Regions from separate parts of the Allobosea sp. OAE752 genome, predicted to be linked through region 2. Evidence: riboswitches for the same ligand, from Rfam matches in the RefSeq annotation. Region 2 holds a riboswitch; each other region holds the start of a gene.

Evidence for each region. A riboswitch is a leader RNA that binds a small molecule or an ion and turns the genes downstream of it on or off. The one in region 2 is predicted to bind cobalamin.
Region 1: linked by a shared signal. The riboswitch ahead of GGC47_RS00665 (ribonucleoside-diphosphate reductase subunit alpha) and the one ahead of GGC47_RS13150 (CbtB domain-containing protein) in region 2 are both predicted to bind cobalamin.
Region 3: linked by a shared signal. The riboswitch ahead of GGC47_RS04910 (ABC transporter substrate-binding protein) and the one ahead of GGC47_RS13150 (CbtB domain-containing protein) in region 2 are both predicted to bind cobalamin.

The regions. Positions count from the first base shown of each region.
Region 1 covers NZ_JBNPXO010000001.1:148,720-158,928, forward strand. Annotated here, with positions in the region: gene GGC47_RS00660 (ribonucleotide-diphosphate reductase subunit beta) at 1-28, opposite strand, end outside; gene GGC47_RS00665 (ribonucleoside-diphosphate reductase subunit alpha) at 117-3,032, opposite strand; cobalamin riboswitch at 3,145-3,346, opposite strand; gene GGC47_RS00670 (cold-shock protein) at 3,885-4,094, shown strand; gene rpsU (30S ribosomal protein S21) at 4,234-4,500, shown strand; gene GGC47_RS00680 (hypothetical protein) at 4,695-4,964, shown strand; gene GGC47_RS00685 (sarcosine oxidase subunit gamma) at 5,000-5,617, opposite strand; gene GGC47_RS00690 (sarcosine oxidase subunit alpha family protein) at 5,610-8,594, opposite strand; gene GGC47_RS00695 (sarcosine oxidase subunit delta) at 8,591-8,866, opposite strand; gene GGC47_RS00700 (sarcosine oxidase subunit beta family protein) at 8,891-10,141, opposite strand; gene GGC47_RS00705 (GlxA family transcriptional regulator) at 10,197-10,209, shown strand, end outside.
Region 2 covers NZ_JBNPXO010000004.1:290,478-300,686, reverse strand. Annotated here, with positions in the region: gene cobO (cob(I)yrinic acid a,c-diamide adenosyltransferase) at 1-464, opposite strand, end outside; gene cobU (bifunctional adenosylcobinamide kinase/adenosylcobinamide-phosphate guanylyltransferase) at 478-999, opposite strand; cobalamin riboswitch at 1,179-1,364, shown strand; gene GGC47_RS13150 (CbtB domain-containing protein) at 1,402-1,578, shown strand; gene GGC47_RS13145 (CbtA family protein) at 1,591-2,334, shown strand; gene GGC47_RS13140 (DUF1636 family protein) at 2,376-2,765, shown strand; gene cobW (cobalamin biosynthesis protein CobW) at 2,770-3,825, shown strand; gene cobN (cobaltochelatase subunit CobN) at 3,835-7,269, shown strand; gene GGC47_RS13125 (precorrin-3B synthase) at 7,266-8,636, shown strand; gene GGC47_RS13120 (precorrin-8X methylmutase) at 8,633-9,265, shown strand; gene GGC47_RS13115 (precorrin-2 C(20)-methyltransferase) at 9,270-10,010, shown strand; gene cobJ (precorrin-3B C(17)-methyltransferase) at 10,007-10,209, shown strand, end outside.
Region 3 covers NZ_JBNPXO010000002.1:10,899-21,107, reverse strand. Annotated here, with positions in the region: gene GGC47_RS04925 (polysaccharide biosynthesis/export family protein) at 1-696, opposite strand, end outside; gene GGC47_RS04920 (Wzz/FepE/Etk N-terminal domain-containing protein) at 714-2,282, opposite strand; gene GGC47_RS04915 (DUF3102 domain-containing protein) at 2,412-3,128, opposite strand; cobalamin riboswitch at 3,708-3,917, shown strand; gene GGC47_RS04910 (ABC transporter substrate-binding protein) at 4,130-5,167, shown strand; gene GGC47_RS04905 (FecCD family ABC transporter permease) at 5,164-6,207, shown strand; gene GGC47_RS04900 (ABC transporter ATP-binding protein) at 6,218-7,000, shown strand; gene GGC47_RS04895 ((2Fe-2S)-binding protein) at 7,422-7,889, shown strand; gene GGC47_RS04890 (xanthine dehydrogenase family protein molybdopterin-binding subunit) at 7,907-10,090, shown strand; gene soxX (sulfur oxidation c-type cytochrome SoxX) at 10,068-10,209, shown strand, end outside.

The DNA.
Region 1 (10,209 bases), on a different contig from region 2:
CCGGCTTGGTGTCGGACCAGTCGAGCATGGGGATATTCCGTTCTTGATCTGAGGGCGCGGGCGCCGGGGGCCACCCGGGGCGCTGTCATCGCGAAGAGTTCGAGCCGAAGCAGCCGTTACTGGCAGGCTTCGCAGGTGGGATCGTCGAGCGAGCAAGCGTTGGGCACGGCCATGCCATTCTCCAGCGGGATATCGACGATGATCGGCGCGGCGGCCTTGGCCGCGACCGGCACGGTGGCCGAGACCGCATTGAGCTTGCCGTCCGTGCCCTTCAGCGTCGATTTCTCGACATGGGTCGCCGAAAGCGCGCGCAGGTAATAGGTCGTCTTCAGGCCGAGCCTCCACGCCAGGCGATAGGCCTCGTCGAGCTTTCGGCCGGACGGCTGCGCCATGTAGAGGTTCAGCGACTGGCCCTGATCGATCCATTTCTGCCGGCGCGCCGCCGCCCTGATCAGCCATTCCGTCGGAATCTCGAAGGAGGTGGCATAGAGCGCCTTGAGATCGGCCGGGACGCGATCGATCCCACTGACCTTGCCGTCGTAGTATTTGAGATCCGAGACCATCACCTCGTCCCAGAGCCCCCTCGCCTTCAGGTCATGAACGAGCCCGGCATTCACCACGGTGAAGTCGCCCGACATGTTCGCCTTAACGTAGAGCTGGCTGTAGCTCGGCTCGATCGACTGCGAGACGCCGACGATGTTGGAGATCGTCGCGGTCGGCGCGATCGCCATGGTGTTGGAGTTGCGCATGCCGGTCGTGACGACCCGCTCGCGCAGGCCCTCCCAGTCCAGCGTCGAGGAGCGGTCGAGTTCGACATCGCCGTCGCGGGCGTCCGAGAGGATGTCGAGCGAGTCGATCGGCAGGATGCCCTTCGACCAGAGCGAACCCTCGAAGCTCGGATAGCGCCCGCGCTCGGCGGCGAGATCGACCGAGGCCTGGATCGCATGGAAGCTGATCACTTCCATCGACGTATCGGCGAAGGCGACGGCGCCTTCCGAGGCCGCCGGCAGACGCAGTGTCTGGAGCGCGTCCTGGAAACCCATCAGCCCCAAGCCCACCGGGCGATGGCGCAGGTTCGAGCGGCGTGCCTCGGGGATCGTGTAGAAATTGATGTCGACGACGTTGTCGAGCATGCGCATCGCGGTGGTCACGGTGCGGGCCAGGCGAGCCTGATCGAGCCCATCGGGCGTCACATGCGCGGCGAGGTTCACCGAGCCGAGATTGCAGACCGCGACCTCGTCGGCCGAGGTGTTGAGCGTGATCTCGGTGCAGAGGTTCGAGGAATGCACCACGCCGGCATGCTGCTGCGGCGAGCGCAGATTGCAGGCATCCTTGAAGGTCATCCAGGGATGGCCGGTCTCGAACAGCATGGTCAGCATGCGCCGCCAGAGGTCGAGCGCCTTCACCCGTTTGAAGACCTTGATCTGGCCAGCGGCTGCCTTCGCCTCATAAGCCTCGTAGGCCGTCTTGAATGGCTTGCCATAGAGGTCGTGCAGGTCCGGCACCTCATCGGGCGAGAACAGCGTCCAGTCGGCGCCGGCCTCGACGCGCTGCATGAACAGGTCGGGAATCCAGTTCGCCGTGTTCATGTCATGGGTGCGGCGGCGGTCGTCGCCGGTGTTCTTCCGGAGATCGAGGAACTCCTCGATATCGACATGCCAGGTCTCGAGATAGGCGCAGACCGCGCCCTTGCGCTTGCCGCCCTGATTGACGGCGATGGCCGTATCGTTCGCGACCTTCAGGAACGGCACCACGCCCTGGCTCTCGCCATTGGTGCCCTTGATATGGGCGCCGAGACCGCGCACCGGCGTCCAGTCATTGCCGAGGCCGCCCGAGTACTTGGCGAGCAGCGCATTGTCCTTCACCGCCTTGAAGATACCGTCGAGATCGTCAGCGACGGTGGTCAGGAAGCAGGAGGAGAGCTGCGGGCGCAGCGTCCCGGAATTGAACAGCGTGGGGGTCGAGGCCATGAAATCGAAGGATGAGAGCAGATCGTAGAATTCGATCGCCCTGCCCTCGCGATCGATCTCGCGGATGGCGAGACCCATGGCGACACGCATGAAGAAGGCCTGCGGCAGCTCGAAGCGGTTGCCCCGGACATGCAGGAAATAGCGGTCGTAAAGCGTCTGGAAGCCGAGATAGTCGAATTGCAGATCGCGCTCGGGCTTGAGTGCAGCGGCGATGCGGGCGATGTCGAAGCGGCCGAGCTCGGGGTCGATCAGCTCGTTCGCGATGCCGGTCTTGAGATAGGCATGGAAGTAGTCGGCATAAAGCACTGACATCTCTTCCTGCGTCGCCTGCTCGGCGCGGCCATGGACGAAGCTCAGTGCCTCGCGACGGAGCTTGTCCAGCAGCAGGCGCGCGGAGACCTTCGCATAGTTCGGCTCGCTCTCGATCAGCGTGCGGGCGGCAAGGATCGGCGCCAGCGCCAATTCGTCGAGCAAGATGCCGTCATAGAGGTTGCGGCGCGCCTCGGTGAGGACCGGCTCGGCCGAGACGCCGTCGAGATCGGCACAAGCCTCGCGAACCACCTTGTCGAGGCGGCCGGCGTCGAGCGGGATAAGCGTCCCGTCGGCGAGCTTCATGTGCAGCAAGGGAGCTGCGGAGGCGACAGGCTTCGTCTCGGCAACCGCCCTCGCCCGCTCGCGCGCCCGCTCCTCGCGATAGAGCACATAGGCACGGGCGACCTTGTGGTGTTCGCCGCGCATCAGGGCGAGCTCGACCTGGTCCTGCACATCCTCGATATGGAAAGTGCGGCCGGTCGCGGCCCGGCGGGTCAGCCCCGCGACGACCTGCTCGGTCATCTCCGCGACGGCTTCGTGGATGCGGCGCGAAGCGGCGGCGTTCGATCCTTCGACGGCGAGGAACGCCTTGGTCAGCGCCACGGTGATCTTCGAGGGATCGAACGGCGTCACCGCGCCGTTGCGGCGAATGATCTGGTAGCCGGGCTCGCTCGCAGCGAGCTTCGACAGTGTCGGCTCTGCGGCTGACGGAGCGGCGGCAGGCCGCTCGGCTTCAATGGAAAGAGACATCGGCATCAACCCCAAATGTTGGGGGCAAAGGCCAGAGCGGTTGCGTCGAGAAGGCGCGCGGCACCACAAGGCCGCGACCTGCCAAGCGCACCACCGGGACACCCCGCCCGAGGACGTATACGAGGTCGCGGCAGGTCTCCTGGCTCACGGGTCAGCGCTCTCGTCCCGTCTTCCCAAGGCCTTGCAGCCTCAGTGACTTAATCCTGGACGTGAACTCGCCGCTTACAGTTGCGGGGGCAGCGCCGGTCTCTCACCGGCTTCCCTCTTAGCTCTCGATCTTGCGATTCGAGAGACCATCGACCACCAGATCTAGTAGCTAAGGGGCATCGCCTGTCAACAGGTCGTGATGCCGCCGTCCGGCGCCTGTGAAGATCGGGGATCACCGCGCGGCCTCCGGCCTATCCTGTTCGTGCTGTTCGGCAATGACGTCGGCTCTGCCTTCGCTTCGGCGAAACCGCGTCGAGCGATGCTTTACGCCTCAAGCGCTAGCGCCCCTTCGCCGCCCGCCATGATCGACGCACGCCCCGTTCCCGAGCTTCGCGCAATTCGCGACCGCCACGAGCTGTCTGCGATGGCTGCCGAGCCGCCCCAGCATATCGCGATGGCGCGTCTCAGGCCGGGTCACACGGTTGCTGTCGGTCGATTTGGCGCCCGGCTGATTTTCCGAAAATATTGCGAGATAAAACCTTCCATTTGACAATGTGTCTTATAAGTACCATGATAGAAACATCGATCTAGGCCGAACGAATTGGCCCCGCGCTTTCATCGCGCACTGCTGACGAACTTCCTGCTCAAATCGAAAAATGCGCTGCACCCGCGGCGCATGAACAATAGCCTTTACAGGAGGTCAGCATGGCCAGTGGCACAGTTAAGTGGTTCAACACCGACAAGGGTTTTGGTTTCATCCAGCCGGAAGACGGCGGCCAGGACGCCTTCGTCCATATCAGCGCCGTGGAGCGTGCCGGTCTGCGCACGCTGAAGGAAGGCCAGAAGGTCTCCTATGAGCTGGTGCAGGACAAGCGCTCCGGCAAGGTGTCTGCGGACAACCTGCAGGCCGAGTGAGCTAGACGCCATCCGGCGCGTCAATCGAGATCAGCGGCGACCGCGGATGTACCGGCGCCCGTTCGATTGAGCGGCGGATAGCCACGGAGGGGTCGGGATCAACCCGGCCCTTTTTGTTTGCATCAGAAGGGAAATTCGAATGCAGGTTCTCGTTCGCGACAACAACGTCGACCAGGCGCTTCGCGTCCTCAAGAAGAAGATGCAGCGTGAAGGCGTGTTTCGCGAGATGAAGGCGCGTCGCGCCTACGAGAAGCCGTCCGAGCGGCGAACCCGCGAGAAGGCCGAAGCCATCCGCCGCGCCCGCAAGGCAGCACGCAAGCAGGCTCAGCGCGAAGGATTGCTGCCGATGCCGAAGCGCGTGGAACGGCCGGCACGGCCCGGCCAGGCCCCCGCGCAGGCACGATAGGCGAGGATTTGGGCCTGGGCTTCAATCCGCAGGATTTCGCCGAGGGCCGGGCCTGCTCGCCAGGCCGAACCGGCGAGGATCGAAGCCGAGCCCCACGCAAGGTTCTGCCCGAAGCCGTTCGATCCATGCAGGAGCGTGCTGCCGGAAAACGCCGCTGACGCCCTGGCGTCCTGCGTTCGAGAAGGAGTTTGCCGATGTCGAGCAACAGAATTCCGCCGGAAGAGGCGCAATTGCGGGCCCAGAGCAGAGCGACGCTCGCAGCGCAACGCCGCGCCGAGGCCGAAACGGCCCTGGAAGCGTTGCGGGTGGAGCAGATCGCCGTCCGCGAACGCACCGCAAAACTGCGGGCCTTGCGGCTCGCCAAGGAAGCCGCCGACGCCGAGGCCGCCGCGGCGGTGCCGCCAGCCAAGACGCGAGCCAAGCCCGCCAAGACCGTTGTTCGGCGGAGAACCGCTTCTTCCTGATCTCCAACCGGAGGATGGCGCGCGAGGCGTTGCCGTCAGTCTTGGTCAGCAACCCGGCAGCCGAACTCGGCCGCCGCTGCGGCAAACCAGGACCAGAAGCTTCCTGCCATGCTGCGTGCGACCATGATCTCGAAGACGGGTCCGTCCGGCCCGTCGGCGAGCCGCCATAGCTGCACGCCGAGATAGGCCACGCTTGTCACGGCGGTCTCGCCGACGCCAAAGGCCGAAGGATGCAGGTCGAGCATCACGCCCTTTGCCAGCAGATCGCGGGTCCTGGGACCCTGAAGCCGGAAGGCGGCGCGCGCATCGCTCTGATCGCTGACAGCGGCATGGGTCGCGAATTCATCGAGCAATGGCTGGAAGCCGTCGCGCGAAGCCGCGCGCAGCAGCCATTGGTCCGGCCCCGCCCAGATCGCGTCATGGACCCCGCCCGATACGATCCTCGGCATCTCCGGCAGCGCGATGCCGAGCCGGCCTTTGACGGCCCGCGACAGGGCCATCGCCGCACCCGGTTCAGCGATCAGGGTCGCCAGGCCGAAACCATCCAGCAGCGTCGCAACGACGCCGGTCTCGCCCTTCGCGCCGAAGGAGCCGGGTTGCGCGATGCCCGCCCAGGCGCTGCGCGGGCGCCATGAGGTCGCGATCTCAGCCATGGAGGCGGTTTCCTTCCGGATCGACGAAGACGGGCGAGCAGATCTCGACGACGATGTCGCCGTTTCGGACGGGATCATAGGCGCGCACGCGCTCGCCGATGCGACCGGCGCCGTTCCGGATCAGGCCGAGGCCGATCCAGTGGTTGAGATGCGGCGAATGGGCGACCGAGGTCATGTAGCCCTCGTCGTTCTCCATCACCGCCGCCTTGCCGATGCCGATGAAGTGGGCGCCGGCCCGCAGGCGCTGGGAGGGATCGACCGGCTTGAAGCCGACGAAGGACGGCCGGTCCCGCTCGATCAGGGCCGGCCTGCCCGCCATCAGGCGGCCGATATAGTCCTTCTTCGAAGACATCATCTTGCCGAGGCCGAGATCGCGCGCCGTGGTCTGGCCGTTGAGCTCGTTGCCGGCGACATGGCCCTTCTCGATGCGCATCACCCCGAGCGCCTCGGTGCCATAGGGCGTGATGCCGAAGGGCTGGCCGGCCTGCATCAGGGCGCGCATCATCGCATCGCCATAGGCGGCCGGAACCGCCAGTTCATAGGCCAATTCGCCCGAGAAGGAGATCCGGAACAGCCGCGCCGGAATGCCGCCGCCGACCGTCACGGTGCGCGCCGCGAGATAGGGGAAGGCCTCGTTCGAGAGGTCGTGCTCGTGATCGACGACGCCGCGTAGGGTTTCGCGCGCCTTGGGCCCGGCGATGGAAGCTTGTGCCCATTGCTCGGAGACCGAGACCATGCGGACATCGAGTTCCGGCCACAGCACCTGATGGCAGAACTCCAGATGCTGCATCACCTTGCCGGCATTGGCCGTCGTGGTCGTCATCAGGAAATGGTGCTCGCCCAGACGCGAGGTGGTGCCGTCATCCATGACGAAGCCGTCCTCGCGCAGCATCAGGCCGTAGCGCGCCTTGCCGACCGGCAGGGCCTTCCAGCCATTGATGTAGACGCGCTCCAGGAACTCGGCGGCCTCCGCCCCCTGGATGTCGATCTTGCCGAGCGTCGAGACGTCGCAGAGGCCGACGCTCGCGCGCACGGCCTTGACCTCGCGATCGACCGTCGCCTGCCAGTCGTTTTCGCCGGGGCGCGGATAGTACTGCGCCCGCAGCCATGGGCCGGCCTCGACGAAGACGGCGCCCTGCTCCCGCGACCAGTCATGGGTCGGTGCCAGCCGCACCGGCCTGAATTCCTTGCCGCGATGATGGCCCGCGAGCGCGCCGATCGCGACCGGCGTATAGGGCGGCCGGAAGGTCGTGGTGCCCGTCTGCGGGATCGTCCTGCCCGTCTGCTCGGCCATGATGGCGAGGCCGGAGAGGTTCGAGGTCTTGCCCTGGTCCGTCGCCATGCCGAGCGTGGTGTAGCGCTTGAGATGCTCGACCGGCCGGAAGCCCTCGCGTGCGGCGAGTTCGACATCCCTGTCGGTGACGTCGTTCTGGTAGTCGACGAAAGCCTTGCCCTTCGTTCCCTTCACTCGCCAGAGCGGCCGCAGCGCGGTCGTCTCGGGATCGGTCGCAGGCACGGGTGCCGGCGGCGCAGGCGTCAGCCCGGCTTCGGCCGCAGCCTCGCGGCCGAGCCGCGCGCCGTCCTCCAGCGCCTGCGCCAGCGTGAAGCGCCCGGCCGCGCTGCCGGCGACAGCAAGGCCCGCCGGCAAGGAGCCCGGCACGAAACATTGCAGGCCGTCGTCCCAGGCCGGCTTGCCGTTCTGATGCGAGGTCAGATGCAGCGTCGGGTTCCAGCCATTGGAGACGGCGAGCAGGTCGCAATCGACAGCCGTCGTCGCGCCGGATGCATCGCGGATGGTGACGCTGCTGAGGTGGCGGCCGCCGCGCGTGCCTTCGACCGCGCCGCCTGCGAACAGCCTCGCACCAAGCTTGTCGGCGAGCGCCTTGCGGGCGGGATCTGAGTCGCCGCCGGCATCGACGATGGCAGCGATGCGGCTACCGGCTGCGGCGATATCGCGTGCCGTGGCCCAGCCATCGTCCCCGGCCGTGAACAGCACCGCCTCGCGGCCCGGCAATGCGCCGTAGCGGTTGACGTAGGTGCGTGCCGCTCCCGCCAGCATGACGCCCGGCGTATCATTGCCGGGGAAGACGATCGGCCGTTCCAGTGCGCCTGCGGCGAGGATCGCGCGCTTGGCATGGATGCGCCAGCCGCGCTGTCGCGGCTGATGCGGCGCCGGCTCGGGCAGGTGATCGCCGACACGCTCGACCGCGCCATAGATGCCGTGGTCGTAGAGGCCGAAGACGGTGGTGCGCGGCATGATCCGCACTTCGGGCAGGCTCTCGAGCTCGGCCAGCGTCGCCGCCAGCCATTCGGCCGCCGGCTTGCCATCGATCTCGCGCCTCTCGGCCAGCAGGCGCCCGCCGAGGCGAAAATCCTCGTCGCAGAGGATGACCCGGGCGCCGCTGCGCCCCGCTGCGAGCGCGGCGGAAAGGCCGGCCGGACCGCCGCCGATCACCAGCACGTCGCAGAAGGCGAAGGCCTTCTCGTAATGGTCAGGGTCTTCTAAGCCGGCCGCGCGGCCGAGGCCCGCCGCACGGCGGATCAGCGGCTCGTAGAGCTTTTCCCAGAAGGCCGCCGGCCACATGAAGGTCTTGTAGTAGAAGCCCGCGACCAGGGCCGGCGAGAGCAATCCGTTGATCGAGAGCAGATCGAAGGCGAGCGAGGGCCAGCGGTTCTGACTGGCCGCGTCGAGCCCCTCGAACAGCTCGACCACCGTGGCGCGCGTGTTCGGCTCGCGGCGGGCCCCGGAGCGCAACTCGACCAACGCGTTCGGTTCCTCCGGGCCGGCCGAGAGGATGCCGCGCGGGCGGTGATATTTGAAGGAGCGGCCGACGAGCCGCACGCCATTCGCCAGCAGCGCGGAAGCCAGCGTATCGCCGGCAAATCCGCGATAGGACCTGCCGTCGAAGCTGAAGCTCAGCGGCCGGCTGCGATCGACAAGGCCGCCGGAGGCGAGACGGAAGGGCTGCCCGCTCATGCCGCGGCTCCCGCCTTGCGCGCCCTGGCGGCCTCGACCGAGGCGATCGCGTGGGTGCGGGTGTCGCGGGTCACGACCAGCCAGGCATGGCAGCCGGCCCCGTGATACCAGAGCTCGCGGTGACTGCCGGCCGGATTGTCACGCAGATAGACGTACTCGGTCATCGCCGCTTCCGTCGCTGCCATCCCGTCGGGTCGCTGCGGATCGGCCGCGCCGAGATAGGTGAATTCCTGGGCGTCGCGCGCGCCGCAATGGGGGCAAGTGATGCGCATGGGGGATCCTCGGGCAGCGCGCGGTCAGTGCAGATTGGGCTGGGCGCCGGCGCCCTTTTCGTCGATCAGGCGCCCGGTGGCGAAGCGATCGAGCCGATAGGCGCTCGCGACCGGGTGCGGCTCTCCCGTCGCGATCAGATGCGCGAAGCAGAAGCCGGAGGCCGGCGTCGCCTTGAAGCCGCCATAGCACCAGCCGGAATTGAGATAGAGCCCCTCGATCGGCGTCAGGTCGATGATCGGCGAGCCGTCCATCGACATGTCCATCACGCCGCCCCAATGGCGCAGCATCCGCACCCGGCCGAGCCCCGGCCAGAGCGCCATGGCCGATTCCATCACGTCCTCGATCACCGGCAGATTGCCGCGCTGGGCGTAGGAGTTGTAGCCGTCGATGTCCCCGCCGAAGACCAGCCCGCCCTTGTCGGACTGGCTGATGTAGAAATGCCCGGCGCCGAAGGTGACGACGCCGTCGATCAGCGGCTTCAGCCCCTCCGAGACGAAGGCCTGGAGGACATGGGTCTCGATCGGCAGGCGCAGGCCCGCCATCGCGGCCACCCGCGACGAATTGCCGGCGACGGCCATGGCGATCTTCTTCGCCCGGATCGGTCCCCGCGATGTCTCGACGCCGACGGCCCGCCCGCCGGCCATGGTGATGCCGGTGACCTCGCAGTTCTGGATCATGTCGACGCCGCGGCTGTCGGCGGCCCGTGCATAGCCCCAGGCGACGGCGTCATGCCGGGCCGAGCCGCCGCGGCGCTGCAGGAGCCCGCCCCGGATCGGGAAGCGGGCGTTGTCGTAGTCGAGATAGGGCAGCATCGCCCTTACCTGCTCGCTGCCGAGCAGTTCGGCATCGACCCCGGCGAGCCGCATCGCATTGCCGCGCCGGGCGAAGGCATCCCGCTGCGCGTCGGAATGAAAGAGGTTCAGGACACCGCGCTGGCTGACCATGGCGTTGTAGTTCAGGTCCTGCTCCAGCCCTTCCCAAAGCTTCATCGAGAGCTCGTAGAAGGGCGTGTTGCCGGGCAGCAGGTAATTCGAGCGGATGATCGTGGTGTTGCGGCCGACATTGCCGGAGCCGAGATAGCCCTTCTCCAGCACCGCGACATTGGTGATGCCGTGCCGGCTGGCGAGGTAATGCGCCGTCGCCAGGCCATGCCCGCCGCCGCCGATGATGACGACGTCGTATTCGTGCTTGGGCGCGGGATCGCGCCAGGCCGGGGTCCAGCCCTTGTGACCCTGAAGGGCCTGGGCGAGCAGCGAGAAGACGGAATAGCGCATCGAGGGGTCCGGGCGGTCTTGTCATCCGGAGATTGACCGACATAGGCTCCGCGACATGCTCGATAGCG
Region 2 (10,209 bases):
GCGCGGAGCACCTCGACCACCTCGGCGAGCGGCAGATAGTCGTAACGCAGGGCGATGTTGAGCTCGTCGAGCACCAGCAATCTGATCTCGGGATCGGCCATCAACTCCCTGACCTTGGCGAAGGCGCGCTCGGCGGCGGCGATGTCGCGGGCTTTGTCCTGCGTCTCCCAGGTGAAGCCCTCGCCCATGCTGTGCCAGCTCACTTGATCGCCGAAGGCTTCGAGCGCCCGGCGCTCGCCGGTCGACCAGGCGCCCTTGATGAACTGCACCACGCCGATGTGCCAGCCATGGCCGAGCGCCCGCAAGATCAGGCCGAAGGCCGCCGTGGACTTGCCCTTGCCGGGGCCGGTATTGACGATGAGCAGTCCTTTTTCCTGCGTCTTGGAAGCGACCTCGGCGTCCTGCACCGCCTTGCGCTTCTCCATCTTCGCCTTGTGGCGGGCGGCGTCTTCGCTGTCGGTCATCTTTTCATCCGCATCATTTCACGCGCATCGGCAATCCGGCGACCATGAAGACCACGCTGGCTGCGCGCGCCGCAAGCGCCTGATGCAGCCGTCCGGCCTCGTCGCGGAAGCGGCGGGCGAGCGCGTTCTCCGGCACGATGCCGAGGCCGACCTCGTTGCCGACCAGCACGAGCGGGGCGGAGGCGCGCTCGCAGGCGGCGATGAGGGCTTCGCGGGCGGCGGCCGTGTCACGCTCGGCGAGGATGAGGTTGGTCAGCCACAGCGTCAGGCAGTCGACCAGGATCGGACGGCCCGCCGGCTGGGCGGCGATGGCCTCGGCCAGATCGAGCGGTGCATCGACCGTCTGCCAGCCGGCGGGCCGGCGGGCGCGATGCTCGGCGATCCGATCGCGCACCTCGTCGTCATAGGCCTGCGCGGTGGCGATATAGGTCCAGGGCGCCGGCTGGGCCTCGATCAGCGCCTCGGCATGGCGGCTCTTGCCGGAGCGGGCGCCGCCGAGGACGAGGGTGAGATGGGGGATTTCGGCGGGCTGCATCGGCGGCTTCGCGTTCGTTCGGCGTCATCCCCGGCGACCGAAGGGAGACCCGGGATCCATGCCGGAGCGCTTCCGAAGAAGGTTCAGGCATGGATCCCGGCTCTTCGCTGCGCTCCGGCCGGGATGACAGCGTGTATGTGTCGGACCGTTCCTGCATTGCACAGCAGTCCGCCGAAGGCTAATGATCGTCGCTGACGGTGCCTCCGCGAGGAGGTGAAAAGGGAACGCGGTGCGAGACCGCGGCTGCCCCCGCAACTGTAAGCGGATGTCCTTCGCCATCGGCCACTGGAGCGCACGCTCCGGGAAGGCGGCACAAGGGCGCCAAATCCGCGAGCCAGGAGACCTGCCGTCGACCCGCAACGATCCAACCGGCTGCCGGCGGGGCGGCTACGGAGAACAGTCATGAATACCGTTTCGGTTTCCACCTCGCAGATCAGCGTCTCGGAGCGGGCGAAGGCAGTCGCCGCCGCCCTCATCGTCGGAATCGCATTGGTCTATACGACCGGTTTCGCGGCCTCGACGAATGTCCACAACGCCGCGCACGACACCCGCCACGGCCTCGCCTTTCCCTGCCACTGAGGGAAAGCCATCATGGTCACGCGTGTTCTCACGGTCAGCATCCTGGCCGGGCTCCTGGCTGGGCTAATCATCGCCGCCCTTCAGCATGTCACCACCACCCCGCTGATCCTCAAGGCGGAAACCTATGAAAACGCCATGCGCGACGGAGCGAGAGCGCATCTCGCCTTCGCGCAGGGCGAAGCCCGCATCATCCTCGTCCATGGCGGCGCCGATCACGCCGAAGGGGCGGAGCATGACGAATGGAAGCCGCAGGACGGCACTCAGCGCATGCTCTTCACCAGCGCCGCCACCATCGGAACCGCGATCGGCTTCGCGGCGCTGCTGCTGGCCGGCATGATCGCAGCCGGCGACAGCATCGACCCGCGCCGCGCGCTGATCTGGGGTGCCTGCGGCTTCCTCGCCTTCGGCCTCGCGCCGGGAATGGGGCTCGCGCCGGAACTGCCGGGAGCCGCCTCGGCCGCCCTGCAGGCGCGCCAGCTCTGGTGGCTCGCGACCACCATCGCCACCGCGATCGGGCTGTTCCTGTTCCTGCGCTACGAGGCGCCCTGGCTCAAGCTCCTGGCCGTCGTCGTGATCCTGCTGCCGCATCTCGTCGGGGCTCCGCATGCGCCGACGCCGGAGAGCAAGGTGCCGGCCGAGCTCGCGGCGCATTTCACCTCGTTGTCGCTCGGCATCCAGGCCGCGCTCTGGCTGGTCACCGCCTTCATGGTCGGGACGCTCTGGCCCTGGATGAGCCGCCGCGCGGCTGCGGCCTGAGGATAGCGGCGCCTTCGGGCGCCGCGCGAAAGGCAAACCAGATGTCCGAGGGCGACCTCACCATCCATGTCTGCACGGCCTGCCGCCGGGCCCGCGCCGACCTCCCCGATGGTTACGACCAGCCGGGGCTGGCGCTGGCCGAACGCCTCGCCGCGCAGCTCGCAGCCAAGGGCAGCACGATCCCCGTGCTGCCCGTCGAATGCCTCGCCGTCTGCAAGCGGCCCTGCACCATCGCGCTCAGCGCCGACGGGAAATGGACCTATCTGATCGGCGATCTCGACACCGACACCCATCTCGACGAGATCGTCGGCGCGGCGGAGGCCTATGCCGCCAGCGCCAACGGCATCGTTCCCTGGAAAGAACGACCGCAGTCCTTCCGCAAGGGCGTGGTCGCGCGCGTGCCGCCTTTGCCGGCGCGCCAGCAAGGATGACATCATGAACGCTCCGCAGACCGCCAATCTCGGCAAGACACCCTGCACGATCATCACCGGCTTCCTCGGCGCCGGTAAGACGACGCTGGTGCGCCACCTCCTCGAAAACGCGCAGGGCAAGAAGCTCGCCGTGCTCGTCAACGAATTCGGCGATCTCGGCTTCGACGGCGAATTCCTCAAGGGCTGCGGCATCGCCGGCTGCAGCGACGAGGACGTGGTCGAGCTGCCGAATGGCTGCATCTGCTGCACCGTCGCCGACGATTTCGTGCCGGCGCTGGAGAAGCTGCTGAATCGGCCGAACCCGCCCGAGCATATCCTGATCGAGACCTCCGGCCTCGCCCTGCCGAAGCCGCTCGTCACCGCCTTCAACTGGCCGGCGATCCGCTCGCGCGTCACGGTCGACGGCGTCATCGCCGTGGTCGACGGGCCGGCGGTGGCCGAGGGCCAGTTCGCCGATGATCCGGAGGCGCTCGCGGCGCAGAAGGCCGCCGACGCCTCGGTCGATCACGACAACCCGCTGGAAGAGGTGTTCGAGGACCAGATCCTCTGCGCGGATCTCATCCTGCTCAACAAGAGCGACCTCATCGACGAGGCCGGCCGGGCGCGGGTCAAGGCCGAGATTGCCGAGCATCTGCCCAAGGCAATCAAGATCGTCGAGACCGCCCATGGCAAGGTCGAGCCGGCGCTGATCGTCGGCCTCGGTGCCGCGGCCGAAAGCGACCTCGCCGCCCGCCCCTCGCATCATGGCGAGGGCGAGCACGATCACGACCATGACGATTTCGACTCGGTCGCCGTGCCGCTGCCGGCCGGCTTGTCCCCCGAGGAGCTCACGGCGCGCGTCGCCAGGGCCGCCGAGGCCGAGGGCGTGCTGCGGCTCAAGGGCTTCACCGCCGTGCCGGGCAAGCCGATGCGGCTCGTGGTGCAGGGCGTCGGCCGGCGCGTCGGCCATCATTTCGACCGGCCCTGGGGCGCGAGCGAGTCGCGCGACGGACGCCTCACCGTGATCGGGCTCAAGGGCTTCGATCTCAAGGCCGTGGAAGCGGCTCTCGCGGGGGCGTAACATCGGCCGATGCATCTTCTCCCGACCAGCGAGATCAGGCTCGACGACGGCGAAGACGCCGTCGATCTCGCCCTGCCGCCGGGAGATGTGCTTGTCCTGTCCTTCACCGACAGCGACCTCTCGGCGCTGGCGGTGGCGGCAGGTGACAGCAGCCTGTCCGTTCGGCTCGCGCCGCTCCGACGCTTGAAACACCCGCTCTCGGTCGACTTCCTGATCGAGAAGACGGCCGCGCATTGCCGCTTCGTGCTGCTGCGCTGCCTCGGCGGGCTGGACTACTGGCGCTATGGCATCGAGCAGCTCGGGGCGGCCTGCCGCGAGAAGGGAATCCCGCTCGCGATCCTGCCCGGCGACGAGCGCGACGATCCGCGGCTCGGCGAGCATGCGACGGTGCCGGCGGAGCTTGCGGAAGCGCTTCTGGCCTATTTCCAGGCAGGCGGCGGCGCCGAGAACATGCGGCGGCTGCTGGCGCGGATCGGGCTTCATGTTGCAGGGCGAGGACTTCCATCCGACCTTGTGCCGCTGGTCCTGCCGGCGTTCTTCGCCCTCGGCCCCAAAGGCTCGCCCTCGCCCTGGCGCGATGCACTCGCCACGCTGCCCGCCGGCCGGCCGCTCGTCCCGATCCTGCTCTACCGCTCCGGCGTCGCGGCCGGCGACACGGCTATGGCCGAGGCGATGACCGCCGCCCTCGCCGCCCGCGGCCTCGCGCCCCTGCCCCTGGCCCTGACCAGCCTGAAGGACCCGACCGTCACGGCGGAGCTCGCAGCGCTGATCGCGACCCGCAGACCCGAACTGATCGTCACCACCACCGCCTTCTCTGCTCGCGAAGGCACCGATTTCGTGCTCGACGCCGCCAATTGCCCGATCCTGCAGGCCATGCCCGTCGGCAGTCCGCGCGAGGCCTGGGACGCCTCGCCGCGCGGCCTTTCCGCCGCCGATCTCGCCATGCAGGTGGCGCTGCCGGAATTCGACGGACGCATCGGCGCCATTCCAGTCGCCTTCAAGGCGGAGGAGAATGACCCGGCGACCGGGCTTACCATCCGCCGGCTGGTGCCGGATGCCGAGGGCATCGCCGCGCTGGCCGATCTCGCGGCCGGCTGGATCGCTCTCGCACTGAAGCCTGCAGCGGAGCGCCGGCTGGCGCTGGTGATGTCGGACTATCCCGCGCGCGGCGGCCGGGCCGGCTTCGCCGTCGGGCTCGACACGCCGGCGAGCGTGACGGCGATCCGGGAATTGCTGGCCGAGGCGGGATATGAGGTTGGACCGTTATCCTCCATCGTCATCCCGGGCGACCAAACGGAAACCCGGGATTCATGCCTGAACCTTTCCGAGCGACGTTTTGGCATGGATCCCGGATCGACGCCGCTGACGCGTCTTGTCCGAGATGACAGCGCAGATATGAATGAGGGGGCTAGCTTGATGGCAGCCCTCACTACCGGGGCTGCCGAGCTGAGCATTCCGCTCACAGCCTATAGCGACTGGCTCGCCGCGATCCCTGCCCCCGCCCGCGAAACACTCCTCGCCGCCCATGGCGCGCCTGAGGCCGATCCAGCCTGCCGCGACGGCGCCTTCCGCTTCCGCGCCGTGCGCCATGGCAAGCTCATCGTCGCCCTGCAACCGCCACGCGATGCGACGCCCGACCGCAAGGCTGTTTATCACGACCCCGACGCGCCGCCCGGTCACGGCTATCTCGCCTTCTACCTTGCGTTGCGCCAGTCCGAAGCCATCGACGCGCTGATCCATCTCGGCACGCACGGCACGACGGAATGGCTACCGGGCAAGGCGGTGGCGCTCTCGGCCGGCTGCTGGCCGCGCCTGGCTGTCGGCGGGCTGCCGGTGATCTACCCTTATGTTGTCGACGATCCCGGCGAAGCAGCGCCCGCCAAGCGGCGGCTCTCAGCCCTTACGCTCGGCCATCTGCCGCCGCCGCTGGCCGAAGCCGAGGCCGCCGGCGAAACCGCGCTGCTGCGCGATCTCGTCGAGGAATTCTCGCAGGCGCAGGTGCTGGATCCGCGCCGCGCCGACGTCGCCGCCGCAGAAATCCGGGCGCGGGCCGAAGCGAGTGGGCTCGCGGCCTCCTGCGGCGTCGCGCCGGACATGTCGATGAGCGAGGCGTTGACGCGGCTCGACGCGCATCTCTGCGACATCGCCGAACTGCCCTTCCGCGATGGCCTGCATGTCTTCGGCCATTCCGACGCCGACCCGGCTTCCGCGCGCAACGAGCGCGAAAACCTGCTCGCCGCGCTCGACGGCCGCTTCGTGCCGCCCGGCCCAGCGGGCTCGCCGCATCGCGGCCGCCCCGATGTGCTGCCGACCGGGCGCAACCTCTCGACGCTCGACCCCCGCGCGATCCCGACACGTGCGGCGGCGAGGCTAGGCCAACTCGCGGCGCAGGCGGTGGTGTCGCGCCACCTGCAGGATCATGGCGATTATCCGCGCCGGATCGTGATGGATCTCTGGGCCTCGCCGACACTGCGCTCCGGCGGCGAAGATATCGCCCATGCATTGGCGCTGATGGGCGTCGAGCCGCTCTGGGACGCAGCTTCGACCCGCGTGACCGGTTTCAGCATCATCCCGCAGCCGAAGCTCGCCTATCCGCGCCTCGACGTCACCGTGCGCATCTCCGGCACCTTCCGCGACACGTTTCCAGGGCAGATCGCGCTGATCGACCAGGCCGCGCGCGCAGTGGCGGCGCTGGACGAGCCGAACGATTGGAACGAGCCGGCCGCTGCCCACCGTCGCGGCGGGCATGGCGCGCGCATCTTCGGCGCCGCGCCCGGCCGCTATGGCGCGGCCATGGCCGACCGCGCGCTTGATGGCGACTGGACCGAGCGGGCGGATCTGGGCGCCGCCTATCTCGCGGCTTCCGACCATGCCTATGGCGGGCCGGAAGGCGTGGGCATGCGCGATGCCGGCTTCGCCGAGCGCATCCGCACCTCCGACGCCTTCATCCATGTCAGCGACACCGCCGGGCGCGACATTCTCGAAGCGACGAGCGCCGCCGACGTCATCGGCGGGCTCGCCGCGGCAGCCAAGGCGCTCGGTGCCGATCCCGCCCTCTACAGCCTCGACAGCTCGGATCCAGAGGCGCCGAAGGCGCGTACGCTGGCCGAGGACATCGCCCGCATCGTCCATGGCCGATTGACACATCCGCGCTGGATCGCCGGCCAGCTCGCCCATGGCTGGCGCGGCGCGGCGGAGCTGGCCGAGGCGGTCGACACCCTCTTCGTCTTCGCGGCGAGCACGGATGCCGTCGCCGACGGGCTGTTCGACGCCGTCTTCCAGGCCTATTGCGCCGATCCGCAGGTCTGGGCGGCGCTCGAAGCCAGCAATGCGCCGGCCGCCGCCTCGATCCGCTCGCGATTGGCGGAAGCGGCCCGCCGCGGGCTCTGGACGAGCCGCCGCAACTCGGTCGGCGCCTTCCTGGCGCGGGAGGCGGCGGAATGAGCGCGCTTCCCAAGGAAGCCCTGAGGCGCGGCTGGTGCCCCAGCGCCTTGCGGCCGATGGAGACCGGCGATGGCTGGCTGGTCCGACTGCATCCGCCCGGTGCCCGGCTGACTCCCATGCAATTGCGACAGATTGCGGCTCTGGCCGGCGAGCATGGCAACGGGCTGATCGAGATCTCGGCGCGCGCCAATCTGCAGATCCGTGGCGTGAAGCCCGAGAGACACCCGGCGCTGGTCGAGCGACTGCTGGCGGAGCGTCTCGTCGATGAACATGACGGCGACGGGCCGCAGCGGCTGACACTGGTTTCGCCGCTGGCGGGATTTAACGAGGCCGTCCTGCTCGGGCTCGACCCGAGCACCTCTTCGAAGAATTTCTCGGGTCGGCGCCATGCGCCGCCCGAGAATGACGGCCGGGGCTTGATCGATGCCTTCGCGCTGGCCGAGCAGATCGAAGGGCAGGCCCGCGTGATTCCAGGCCTGCCGGCCAAGCTCTGCGTCATCGTCGACGATGGCGGCCCCCAAGCGCTGGATGGGTTCGCTTGTGATATCCGGCTCGTCGGCATCGGCGCCGGGCGCGTGGCGCTGGGCCTTGCCGATCGTCTCTGGCGCGGCCCGATCCCCGGCGATGATGCTGCCGCAGCGGTTGAGGCCATCCTAGGCCGCTTTGCGAAGCTGCGAAGCGCGGCGCCCGACCGCATCCGTCGCCTGCGCGATCTGTCGCCTGAAGCACTGGCCGGCCTCACCGCCTTGCCCGACATCACCGCGCCGATGCGACGCCCTCCGCCGCGGCGCGCCGGGCTGTTCAAGCTGGCGGGGAAGCGTTTCGCGGCGCTCATCGGCCTGCCCTTCGGCCGCTGCGATGCGGCGGCGCTCGACAAGCTCGGCGCGGGCACCGAGGCGAGCCTGGCCGATATCCGGCTTTCGCCCTGGCGGGGGCTCGCCTTCCGCGATCTCGACCGCAGGGAAGCCGTGAACCTGCTCGCGCTGGCGGGTGATCTCGGGCTGATCACGCGCGACGACGATCCGCGCCTCTCCGTGCAGGCCTGCGCCGGCAGCCCCGCCTGCTCGCGTGCAGAGGCACCGACCATGGCGGATGCGGCCGTTCTCGCCGACGCGGCCGCCGGTCTCCTTGCGCAGGGCGTGACCCTGCATGTCTCCGGCTGCGTCAAGGCCTGCGCCCATCCCGCTGCCGCCGACCTCACGCTGGTCGGGCGACGGGGCGAATATGATGTCGTGCTCGGCGGCACGACGCGGGACAAGCCGCTTGCGACGCTTGACCTTTCGGCGCTGCTCACGCGATTGCAGCCGGGACAAGAGATTCACGCGCGCCTGACCGGGGCCGCGCGTTCAACAGGACCGCGCGGTTGAGCAGGGCATACGATTACATTCAGGACGGGGCGGCGATCTACGAACGCTCCTTCGCCATCATCCGCGCCGAGGCTGATCTCGCCCGCTTCGGCGGAGCGGCCGAGCGCGTCGTGGTGCGCATGATCCATGCCTGCGGCATGACCGATCTGCCTGATGACGTCGAGATGTCGGCGGATTTCGCCGAGGCTGCGCAAAGCGCTCTCAGGGCCGGCGCGCCGATCCTTTGCGACGCCAAGATGGTCGCCAATGGTGTGACGCGCGCACGGCTGCCGGCCGGCAACGAGGTGGTCTGCACGCTTGACGATCCGCAGGTTCCGGCCCTTGCCGCCGGGATGGGCACGACCCGCTCCGCCGCCGCGATGGAGCTGTGGAAGCCCCGGCTCGCCGGCTCGATCGTCGTGATCGGCAATGCGCCGACCTCGCTGTTTCGCCTTCTGGAAATGCTCGATGCCGGTGCGCCGAGGCCTGCCGCCGTGATCGGCATTCCCGTCGGCTTCGTCGGCGCAGCAGAATCGAAGGAAGCGCTGGCCAGGGACGGGCGCGTGCCCTTCGTCGTGGTGCATGGGCGGCGCGGCGGCTCGGCGATGGCGGCGGCAGCCGTCAATGCGCTGGCGCAGGACAAGGAATAGCCAGGTGAGCGGGACAGTGAAGAGCCTGCTCTACGGCGTCGGCCTCGGGCCGGGCGCACCGGATCTGATGACGGTCAGGGCCCGCGAGATCATTCTCTCGGCCGACCGGCTCGTGCATTTCTGCAAGCGCGGCCGGCGCGGCAATGCCCGCGGCACGGCCGACGCGATCATCGCGCCCGATCCGGCCCGCGAGATCGAACTCGCCTTTCCGGTGACGATCGAGGCCAATGTCGGCGAGCCCGATTATGACGGACCGATCGCCGCCTTCTACGAGGAGGCGGCCGAGCGCCTCGCGGCGGAGATGCGGGCCGGGCGGACGCTCGCCGTGCTCTGCGACGGCGACCCGTTCTTCTACGGCTCCTTCATGCATCTGTGGCGGCGGCTCTCCCCGCGCTTCCCGACCGAGATCGTGCCCGGCGTCACCGGCATGACCGGCGCCTGGGGCGAGGCCGGTGCGCCGATCACCTGGGGCGACGACGTCATGACCGTGCTGCCCGGCACGCTGCCGGAGGCGGAGCTGGCGCGCCGCCTCGCCGATACCGACGCCGCCGTGATCATGAAGCTCGGCCGCAACCTGCCGAAGGTGCGCCGGGCGCTTGTGGCCGCCGGGCTGGAAGGGCGCGCGATCTATGTCGAGCGCGCGACCATGGCGCGGCAGGTGGTGGCGCGGCTTACCGACAAGGTCGATGACGAGGCTCCCTATTTCGCAATGGTGCTGGTGCCCGGCGAAGGGCGACGCCTGTGACCGGCTCCCTCACCATCGTCGGCCTCGGCCCGGGCACGGCGGAGTGGATCACACCGGCCGCGCAGGCGGCGCTCGATGCCGCGACCGACATCGTCGGCTACGGCCCCTATGTCGACCGGGTGCCGGAGCGGGAGGGACTGACCAAGCACGCCTCCGACAACCGCGTCGAGGTCGAACGGGCCTCCCATGCGCTGCGGCT
Region 3 (10,209 bases), on a different contig from region 2:
GTTCTGCTCCAGGCTGTCGATCTGGGTCTTCAGGGAGTCGACATGGATGTTCAGGAGCGAACGCTCCTCGTCGATCAGTTGCCTCACCCCGCCATCGCTCTGCGACCGGGCGAGAAGCTCGGGCGGAAACTGGATGTCGCTCCTCATCACCAGCTCGGAGTTCAGGCGGGCCCGGCGCGCCGTCAGCTCGTAATACCGCCTGACGAGATTCCGCATATCGCCGGTGATGTTGATGCTGTCGCGGTCGAGCCGCATCAGGCCGGGGTCACTGAACCGCAGCCACCCGCCGGCCAGGCTGACGACTTGCAGAACGGTCATGCCCGGGCGGAACTGATACTCGCCGGGCTTCTGCACGTCGCCCAGCACATAGACCGGCCGGGTCTCGAGGACCTCGACCGAGGCGCCGGGCTTGTCGGAAATGCCGGAGCGCACAAAGCGCTCGGCAATCTGGCCCGCGATTTCCTTGGTCGAAAGGCCGTTGACGGGAATATCCCCGATCGGCGCGATGGAGATCGTTCCATTCGCGCGGACTTTGTATTCACCGCTCAGCTCAGGATACTGAAAGATCTTGATCTTGAGCTTGTCATCGGCCCGAACGACGTAGTCGGACGTCGCGCGCACAGTGTTGCCGTTGAGCGTGAACAGGACCAGTGAAACTGTCCCGACGACATTTACCCATGAACGGCTTCGCTTCATCGTAGCACCTCTCCGCTTCATGACGATCCGGCAACCGGCTCGATAGGCATCGCAGGCCCGAACAGGCCTCGTCCGGCGGCCATCAACCCTTCCGCCTCCCAGAGCTTGTCCCCGAAACGGCCGATCATCCGGTCATCGACCATGTTCAAAACCGCTCCGATGAAATCCGACGGCGCCGCGCCGGAGACCGTGAAGGCGCGCTCGATCCGCTCCATCTCGGCGCCGCCCCATTTCATCACCAGCAGGATTCCGTCGATGTTCTGCGCGGCCATGCGAAACTCGGGACCGCGTTCGAGGGCCGGCAGGCAGACGACGATCAGGTCGTAGGCTGCCAGCGATGTCTGATCGCAATGCATCCACCAGTTGGCGACGCCCTCGCCGGTGCCGGGAGGAGGCGTGATGAGAAGATCGGGTCCGTCGCCGCCATTGTTCCAGAGGCTGCCGCCGAGCGGCTGCGGCTGCGTCCCCGAGAATGCCGGCGCGGAGGACATCTCCCTCGCGGACGATCGCGACGTCTCGCTGCCGCCGGCCTCCACGAGCAGAACCTTCCTCTGGCTGCGCGCGGCCATCTGGGCGAGGTGCCGCGCCACGGTCGTCGCGCCATCTCCTGCGATCGAGGAGGCGACGCCGACGGTGCGTGCCTTGGCCGCCTCGATCGCGACCGTCGCCCGCAGAAGCGTTTGCGCCAGCAAGGCTTCAGGCAGGCGATCCTGGCCGGCACGCTGCCGAGCCTGGCTCGAAATCGCGGGCTTGCCGCTTTTGAACAAGGGGATCGCGCCGATGCACTCCAGGCCGAAACGCTGAATCTGCGCGGCACTGCGGATCGTCTTGTCCCGGAAGTCGAGAAACAGCGCCAGCGCCGCCCCGATCACCAATCCGGCCATGACCGTAGCCATGATGATCAGGATCTTCCGCGGTCCGTTGGGCTTGTCCGGAGCGAGCGCCGGCGTCATCACATAGACGCTGGGTCCCAAGCCCTGCAGCCGCTCGCGCAGCAATGGCGAGCGCTCGCCATCCTGCTCCGCGTTGAGACGCGCCTGGAGCATGACCTGGCTGATGCCATTGGCGATGAGCGCGGACTTCTCCGGATCGGAGGTCGTGACGTCGACGAGGATCGTGTGACTGGTTCCGACCCGCTTGACCGCGATGCTCCTGGCGAGGGACTCGATGGCGGCTTCCTGCTTCGCGCGGCTCTCGTCGGAGGTCGCTGGCGACGTGCCGGAAAGCCACCGGGCGAGCCCCTGAAACGCCGTCGCCGCGGGAACGAACTCGGAATCCTCGGTAAGGTCCAGCGACCCTACGACCTTGGCCAGGGTACCGCGCGAGCGGATGACCTCGCTCTCGTTCTCGACCTGCGTGAGATCGGCGCGCCCGAGGGAAATGACGAGGTCGGGGCCGGGCTGAACTTCCTTCACATAGACCAGGAGCTGCGTCGACGCCGTATAGCTCGCTGGCCTCAGCACCGTGTAGAGCAGGCCAAGCATCGCCGCGAGACCGACACATGCGGCAATGAGCTTCCAGCGGCGGCGTAGGCTGAGAAGGCCGAATGTTGTGGAGGGCTGGCGCTCGTCAATATAGACCGACATTGGACTTCCGATCTGTATCCACCGACCATTTGATGTCTTTGCAGGAACTCCGTTCCCTCAAAGACGGCGTTCGCAAGTCACACAACGCGAATACGCGGACTGTAAGTCACGATAAAACTTCGATATTTTTCACTGCAGCTTTGCGGGAACGAATTCGCACGATTGATTCGTCGCTGTACTGGGCAAAGCCAATTCCAGATGCTCGGCGTCCACAACACGCGCCGCTCTCATCCAGACAAAGGCTCTGTTCCAGACCTCCCAGCTCATCTCCTCCATGATGAGCCCGTAATCCTCCGGGCTGAGCCGCCGCAAAATCAGCTCAGCCACCCTGCGGGCCCGGTCCGCGCCCGGGTCGTTTCGCCTCCCTTCGGCGGGCCCGTTAAGCTCGCGCGCGGGAAGAAACGACGAGGAGAATCCTTCCTGCGCCGGACGCTGCACCGCCTCCATCCTGGTCTTGCGCGTATCCACGACCTGCGAATGCAGCTCGCTGCGGGACACACGCTCACCGTTCTCGAGTCGCTGCAGGATGGTGGTGCGAACCGCCGGCGGGGTCGTCTTGGCGAGATAGACACGAAGCGTCGATGGAACCATCAGCGCGACGAGCTTCGCATTCGCATCGGAATCGGCGCCGCGCGCCAGCTTCATCAGGTCCTGCGCGGTCCTGATCTTGAACTCGCACGCCTTTTCGACCCATTTGACGAAGACCCCGTGGGGCAGCCGCTCCTTGACGCGAAGGAGCTCGCGGCCGATTTCCACAGCATGTTCGGTCGCAGCCCGACGCAGGAGCTTGATCCTTTGCGCGGCATCCTGCAATTCTGTCGCGGAGAGCTGTGCATTCGGCAACACGGCTATACCCTCACTCAACCCACAGTACTATTCAGCTTACGCTTGGTGCACTGCACCGTGAAGCGAGCAAAGGGGTTCCCGTCGGCGCAAAGGGAGTAGCTCCTTGAGGCGACACGCGATGCGTTCACGACGCCGGCGCGGCGACAGAGATCAAATAAAAATCTGATTTATATCAGTTACTTACCATATTTAAGGAGAATTGGAGCTACCCCCGTTCCGCTCCACGGGAAGTGAAATGAGCCTCGCTTTTCGGAAGCTCCCGCCTGATGGCAGCTCGGCCTCCCTTCAGAAACATTACCTTACGTAAGTATCAAGACGGGATGCCGCGCGGCAGAAATCGCCGCAAGCGAGATCTTGGCTGCCGGAAGGTCACGCCCGCAGTGAACCGATCTCCTGGCAGGGCGAACCAGAAACCCGGGCAGCAACATGGCCAGTGACGCTGCGTCGAGCGGAGAAAGCCCGGACATCACACCGGTCTGCGAAGCCGCCGCGCCTGGGCCCCAGATCTACAGTGCCGGCGGCATATCGACGTCGATCATGATGGTCCCGAACCGAGCTTGACGGTGCGGCACGACCTTATAGGTTGGACGTGATCGAGGTTCTCCAGATTCAGCCTGGAGCTAAGAGGGAATTCGGTGAGGCGCGTTGCGCCAAAGCCGAGGCTGCCCCCGCAACTGTAAGCGGCGAGCTCTCCGTCCATCGTCCACTGGCGCGTGCCGCGCCGGGAAGGCCGGGCGGAACCGGCGTCGACCCGCGAGCCAGGAGACCTGCCCCGGTCATCGAAGACGTCTTTCGGACGGGGTGTTCCGGAGGTGTGTGTCGGTGATGGCCATGCGGCCGTCATCCGTCCGCATCCTGCGCAGCTCCCGCATCCGTCATCTCGGGGAGCGATGAAGTCCATGTTCATGAAGACCGCCGGCCGCGCTGTCGCGGGGAGCTTGACGGCTGCGCGCCGCTCGCCCTATCAGAAATGTAACAATGTTTCATATAAGGCTTCCTCTGTGCCGATTGCGCGCCCTCTCGTCCGCCTGCTTCAATGGCCCGTCCTGGCATTCCTCGGCAGCCTGGCCGCGGGCGCGGCCGTCGCAGCGCCGACCCAGTATCCGCTGACGCTGGAGAACTGCCGCGAGACGATCACCTTCAACGCCGCGCCCAAACGCGTCGTCTCGATCGGCCAGACGCAGACCGAGATCCTCTATGCGCTCGGCCTCGGCGACCGCGTCGTCGGCACCGCCGTCTGGTTCTCGCCCATCGCCAAGCCCTATGAGGCGATCAATGCCAAGGTGAAGCGCCTCGCCGACAACGACCCGAGCTTCGAGGCGGTTCTCGCGCAGGAGCCGGACCTCGTTACCGCGATGTTCGAATGGCATGTCGGCCCCAACGGCATCGTCGGCAAGCGCGATCAGTTCGCCAAGGTCAAGGTGCCCACCTATGTCTCGCCGACCGATTGCGTCGGCAAGGACAATTCCGGCGGCGGCGACGGTGTGCGCACCCAGATGTTCACGATGGAGCTGGTCTATCGCAACATCCGCGAATTCGGGCAGATCTTCGACGTGTCCGACCGCGCCGAGACGCTCGTCGCCGAGCTCAAGGCGCGCGAGGAGAAGGCGGTCCAGGCGGTGGCGGATGCAAAGGTCAAGGACGTGCCGGTCGTCGTCTGGTTCTCCAGCAAGGACATCAAGGGCGACGGCTTCATGGCCGGCAGGAACGGCGTGCCCGCCTACATCCTGTCGAAGCTCGGGGCGCGCAATATCATCACGACCAATGAGGAATGGCCGTTGGTCGGCTGGGAGAGCATCGCTGCCGCCAATCCCGCGGTCATCGTCACGGTGAAGATGGATCGCCGCCGCTTTCCGGCCGATGATATCGAGAAGAAGCTCGATTTCCTGAAAACCGACCCCGTCGCCAGCAAGCTCGACGCGGTGAAGAACAATCGCATCGTCATCATGGATGTCGGAGCGACCCGCGCCGGGCTCGATACGGTGGACGGCATCGAGACGCTCGCCAAGGCGATCGCCGGCTTCGGTCTGACTCCTTGAGCCACGCAGCCCACGGCCCGAACTGGCCGGCGCGGATCGCCGTCGCGCTGGTTTCGCTGCTGGCGCTCACCTTCGCGGTGGCGCTGGCGGTGACGATCGGCGAGATGCGCATCCCGTTGGAGACGGCGTTGAAGGCGCTCGGCAACGGGCTGTTCGATCTCGATTGGCCTGTCAGCGCGATCCAGCAGGGCGTGATCTTCGACTATCGCCTCAGCCGGGCGCTGATGGCGGGGTTGTGCGGCGGCGCGCTCGCTCTCTCAGGCGCAATCCTGCAGGCGCTGCTGCGCAATCCCCTGGCGGAGCCTTACGTTCTCGGCATCTCGGCGGGAGCCTCGACCGGCGCCGTCGCGGTGCTGATCCTCGGCGTCAGCGTCGGCGGCACGGCGCTGACGGTCTCGGCCGGCGCCTTCATCGGCTCCTGCGCCGCGCTCGCGGTGGTCGCGCTCCTGGCGACCGGAGCGGGCGGGGCGAGCGATCGCGTCATCCTCGCCGGTGTCGCCACCTCGCAGCTCTTCAACGCGGCGACCGCCACGATCGTGACGACGCTCGCCAGCGCCGAGCAGGCGCGGGGCGTGATGTTCTGGCTCCTTGGGAATTTCGGCGGCGTCCGCTGGCCGGACCTCTGGATTGCGGCGCCGGTCGCCTTCATCGGCTTCGGCATCTGCATGCTGCACGCCAAGGCGCTCGACGCCTTCGCTTTCGGCGTCGACGCGGCCGCCTCGCTCGGCGTCGCGGTCACGCGGGTGAAAATCGTGCTCTTCGCCACGACCGCGGTGATGACCGCCGTGATGGTCTCGATCGTCGGAACGGTGGGCTTCGTTGGGCTGATCATTCCCCATGCCGCCCGTTTCCTCGTCGGTTCCGGCCATGCCCGGCTTTTGCCCGCCTGCCTCGTCATCGGTGCGATCTTCATGATCCTCGCCGACATCCTGTCGCGCGTGCTGATCCCGCAGCAGATCCTGCCGATCGGCGTGGTCACCGCGCTGTTCGGCGCGCCGGTCTTCGCCTTGATCCTCTATCGCGCCAGGAAACCCAAATGATGGGGCCGACATGACGCTCGCGATGCGGGAGGTGCGCTGGGGCACGGCCGGCCGGATGATCATCGACGGGGTGACGCTGCAGGCGGCGCCCGGCCGGGTGCTCGGCCTGATCGGTCCGAACGGCTCGGGCAAATCGAGCCTTCTCAGGCTGCTTTGCCGGTTGCGCAATGTCGCGAGCGGCGTCGTCATGCTCGATGGGCGTGACATCGCCGGCGTGGCGCGGCGCGATCTCGCGCGCCGCCTCGCCTTCGTGGAGCAGCAGGCGACGACCGAGATCCAGCTCTCCGTCTGCGACGTCGTCCGCCTCGGCCGCACGCCGCATCGCGCCGCGCTGGCATCCTGGAGCACGGCGGACGAGGCAGCGGTGAACGAAGCGCTGGCGCGGGTCGGGCTCGCGGAGCGGCACGACCAGTCCTGGCATACGCTGTCGGGCGGCGAGCGCCAGCGGGCCCATATCGCCCGGGCGCTGGCGCAGGAACCGAGCGAGCTGATCCTCGACGAGCCGACCAACCATCTCGACATCCAGCACCAGCTCGCGATCCTCAACCTCATCCGCCGCCTCGGCATCACCTGCATCATGGCGCTGCACGATCTCAACCTCGCAGCGATGTTCTGCGACGAGATCGCACTGCTGCATGAAGGGCGGCTGGAAGCGGCGGGTTCGCCGGATGAGGTCCTGACGAGCGAAACGATCCAACGCATCTTCGGCGTCGCGGTCGCGATCCGTCCCGGGGCGTCCGGGCGGCGTCACATCGAATACCTGATCGAGGCCGAGGGAAGAGAGCGGTCTTAATCGTTCCCGGCGCCCTGCGAGAGCAGGCCGCAACGCCATGTCGTTCGCGGGATCGAACGCGATCGACACATCGACCATATTGCGGGGCGGCCGCCTGACGACGTCACGCAGCCTCAGGCAATCCCGAGGTTCACATCTGCGTGAAACACGCAACGGTGGCTGAGCACCCGCTATGCGGGCAGAAGCGTCCGAATTGCGCGGAGTAAAAGCCGTTTTCGCACGATACGGCGCTGCATTCGCTCTTCTGGCAGCGCTCACGAAACGTGATCGGCCGATGCTGGCCGTTGGCGCCGCCGGACTTCTGAGTTTCAATCATTCCACTTCAAAAATCCTCGGCATGCTCGCACGGCATCCTGAGGCTTCCGGCGAGGCGCGTTGGCTCTCTCGCCGTCCTGCTTGAACCGAACCGGGAGGGTTTACGGTGACGAAGCTGAATGTGAATGGCCGGACTCTGGACGTCGCAGTCGATGGCGACACGCCGCTGCTCTGGGTGATCCGCGAACAAATCGGTCTGACCGGCACGAAATATGGCTGCGGCGTTGCCCAGTGCGGCGCCTGCACGGTCCATATCGACGGCGTCGCCACGCGCTCCTGCGCGCTGCCGGTCAGCGCCGTGACCGAGGAGCAGAAGATCGTCACGATCGAAGGGCTCTCCCCTGACGGAACCCACCCGGTCCAGCAGGCCTGGATCAAGCACGACGTGCCGCAATGCGGCTTCTGCCAGAGCGGCATGATCATGACCGCGGCTGCGCTGCTGCAGGCCAATCCGAAGCCGAGCGAAGCCGACATCGCCAGCGAGATGACCAATATCTGCCGCTGCGGCACCTATGTCCGCGTCAAGGCCGCGATCCTCGACGTCGCCGCCGGCGGCCAGCTCGGCCGCGGTTGAGGGAGAGGAGAGCGATCATGACCGTCTTATCCGCCCCCCGTTCTTTCCGCCCATCCCGCCGCCACATCCTCGCCGGTTCGGCCGCGGTTGCCGGCGCCTTCACCTTCGGCTTTTCCATTCCTGCCGGCGCTCAGCAGGCGGGAACCCCCGAGATCAATGCCTGGGTCGTCGTCCATCCCGACGACAAGGTGGTGATCCGCATCGCCCGTTCGGAAATGGGCCAGGGCACGCTCACCGGCCTCGCGCAGCTCGTCGCCGAGGAGCTCAATTGCGATTGGTCGAAGGTGACGACCGAATATCCGACGCCCGGCCAGAACATCGCGCGCAACCGCGTCTGGGGCAATTTCTCGACCGGCGGCAGCCGCGGCATCCGCGAGTCGCACGACTATGTCCGCAAGGGCGGCGCCGCGGCACGGATGATGCTGATCCAGGCTGCCGCCAACGAGTGGAAGGTGCCGGCGGCCGAATGCAGCGCCGAGAAGAGCGTGATCACGCACAAGGCGTCCGGCCGCTCGCTCCGTTACGGGCAGGTGGCCGCCGCAGCCGCGAAGCTGGAAGCGCCGAAGGAGGTGCCGCTCAAGGACCCGAAGGATTGGACGATCGCGGGCAAGGCGCTGCCGCGGCTCGACACGGTCGACAAGACCAACGGCAAGAAGATCTACGGCATGGATTTCAAGTTGCCGGGGATGCTCAACGCCGCGATCAAGGATTGCCCGGTCTTCGGCGGAAAGGTGAAGAGCTTCGATGCGGCCAAGGTCAGGGGCATGCCGGGCGTGAAGCATGTCCTGCCCGTCGGGGACAGCGCGGTCACCGTCGTTGCCGAGACCTGGTGGCAGGCCAAGACCGCGCTCGACGCGCTGCCGATCGAATGGGACGAGGGTCCCAACGCCAAGGTCACGAGCGAAAGCATCGCGGCCTGGCTGAAGGAAGGGCTCGATGCGCCCGACGCCGTGGTCGGCAACCAGAATGGCGACGCCAAGGGGGCGTTGGCCGGAGCCGCCCGCGTGGTCGAAGCGACCTACAGCTATCCCTTCCAGAATCACGCCTGCATGGAGGTGATGAACGCGACCGCGCTCTACACCCCCGAGAAATGCGAGGTCTGGACGCCGACGCAGAACGGCGAGGCAGCGCTGGCCGCCACCGCCGAGGCCTCGGGCCTGCCGCTGGCGAAATGCGAAGCCTACAAGATCGACCTCGGCGGCGGCTTCGGCCGGCGCGGTGCGGTGCATGACTGGGTCAGGCAGGTCGTCGCCATCGCCAAGCAGATCCCCGGCACGCCGGTGAAGCTGATCTGGTCGCGCGAGGAGGACATGCTGCACGGGCGTTTTCACCCGATCACGCAATGCAAGCTCAGGGCCGGACTCGACAAGGACGGCAATGTGACCGCGCTCCACATGCGCATCTCCGGTCAATCGATCGTCGCCGGCCTCTTCCCGCAGAACATCCAGAACGGGCGCGACCCGGTCGTTTTCCAGGGGCTCAACGCCCCCGGCCCCGAAGCCTCGATCGGATATTCCTTTCCCAACCTCCTGATCGACCATGCGATGCGCAACCCACATGTGCCGCCGGGCTTCTGGCGCGGCGTCAACCTCAACCAGAACACGATCTATCTGGAGAGCTTCATCGACGAACTCGCGCATGAAACGGGCAAGGACCCGCTCGAATTCCGGCGCTCGTTGATGAAGAGCCACCCCAAGCATCTTGCCGTGCTCAACGCTGCTGCGGAACGCGCCGAATGGGGCAAGCCCTTGCCGGACGGTGTCTTCCGCGGCATCTGCCAGACCATGGGGTTCGGCTCCTATGTCGCGGCGGTGGCGGAGGTTTCCGTCGGCGCCGATGGCAAGCTCACCATTCACCGTATCGTCGCGGCAACCGATCCGGGCCACGCCGTCAATCCGGCGCAGATCGAGCGGCAGGTCGAGGGCTCCTTCGTCTACGGCCTTTCGGCGGCGCTCTATGGCGAGATCACCATCAAGGATGGCCGCGTCGAGCAGGAGAACTTCGACACCTACGAGGTGATGCGCCTCGAGGCGATGCCGAAGGTCGAGACGGTGATCGTGCCGTCGGGCGGCTTCTGGGGCGGCGTCGGCGAACCGACCATCGCCGTCGCGGCGCCCGCCGTCCTGAACGCGATCTTCGCGGCCACGGGCAAGCGCGTCCGCTCGCTTCCGTTGAAGAATGCCGACCTGCGCAAGGCGTAACCGCGCGGCGGGCTGGGCGGGGGCCATCGTCCTCGCCCTGCTCGCCGGGCAGGTGGCGGCGCTGGAGCCTTACCGCATCGTCGCCGACACCATACCGGAACCGATGGGCGGGAAGGTCG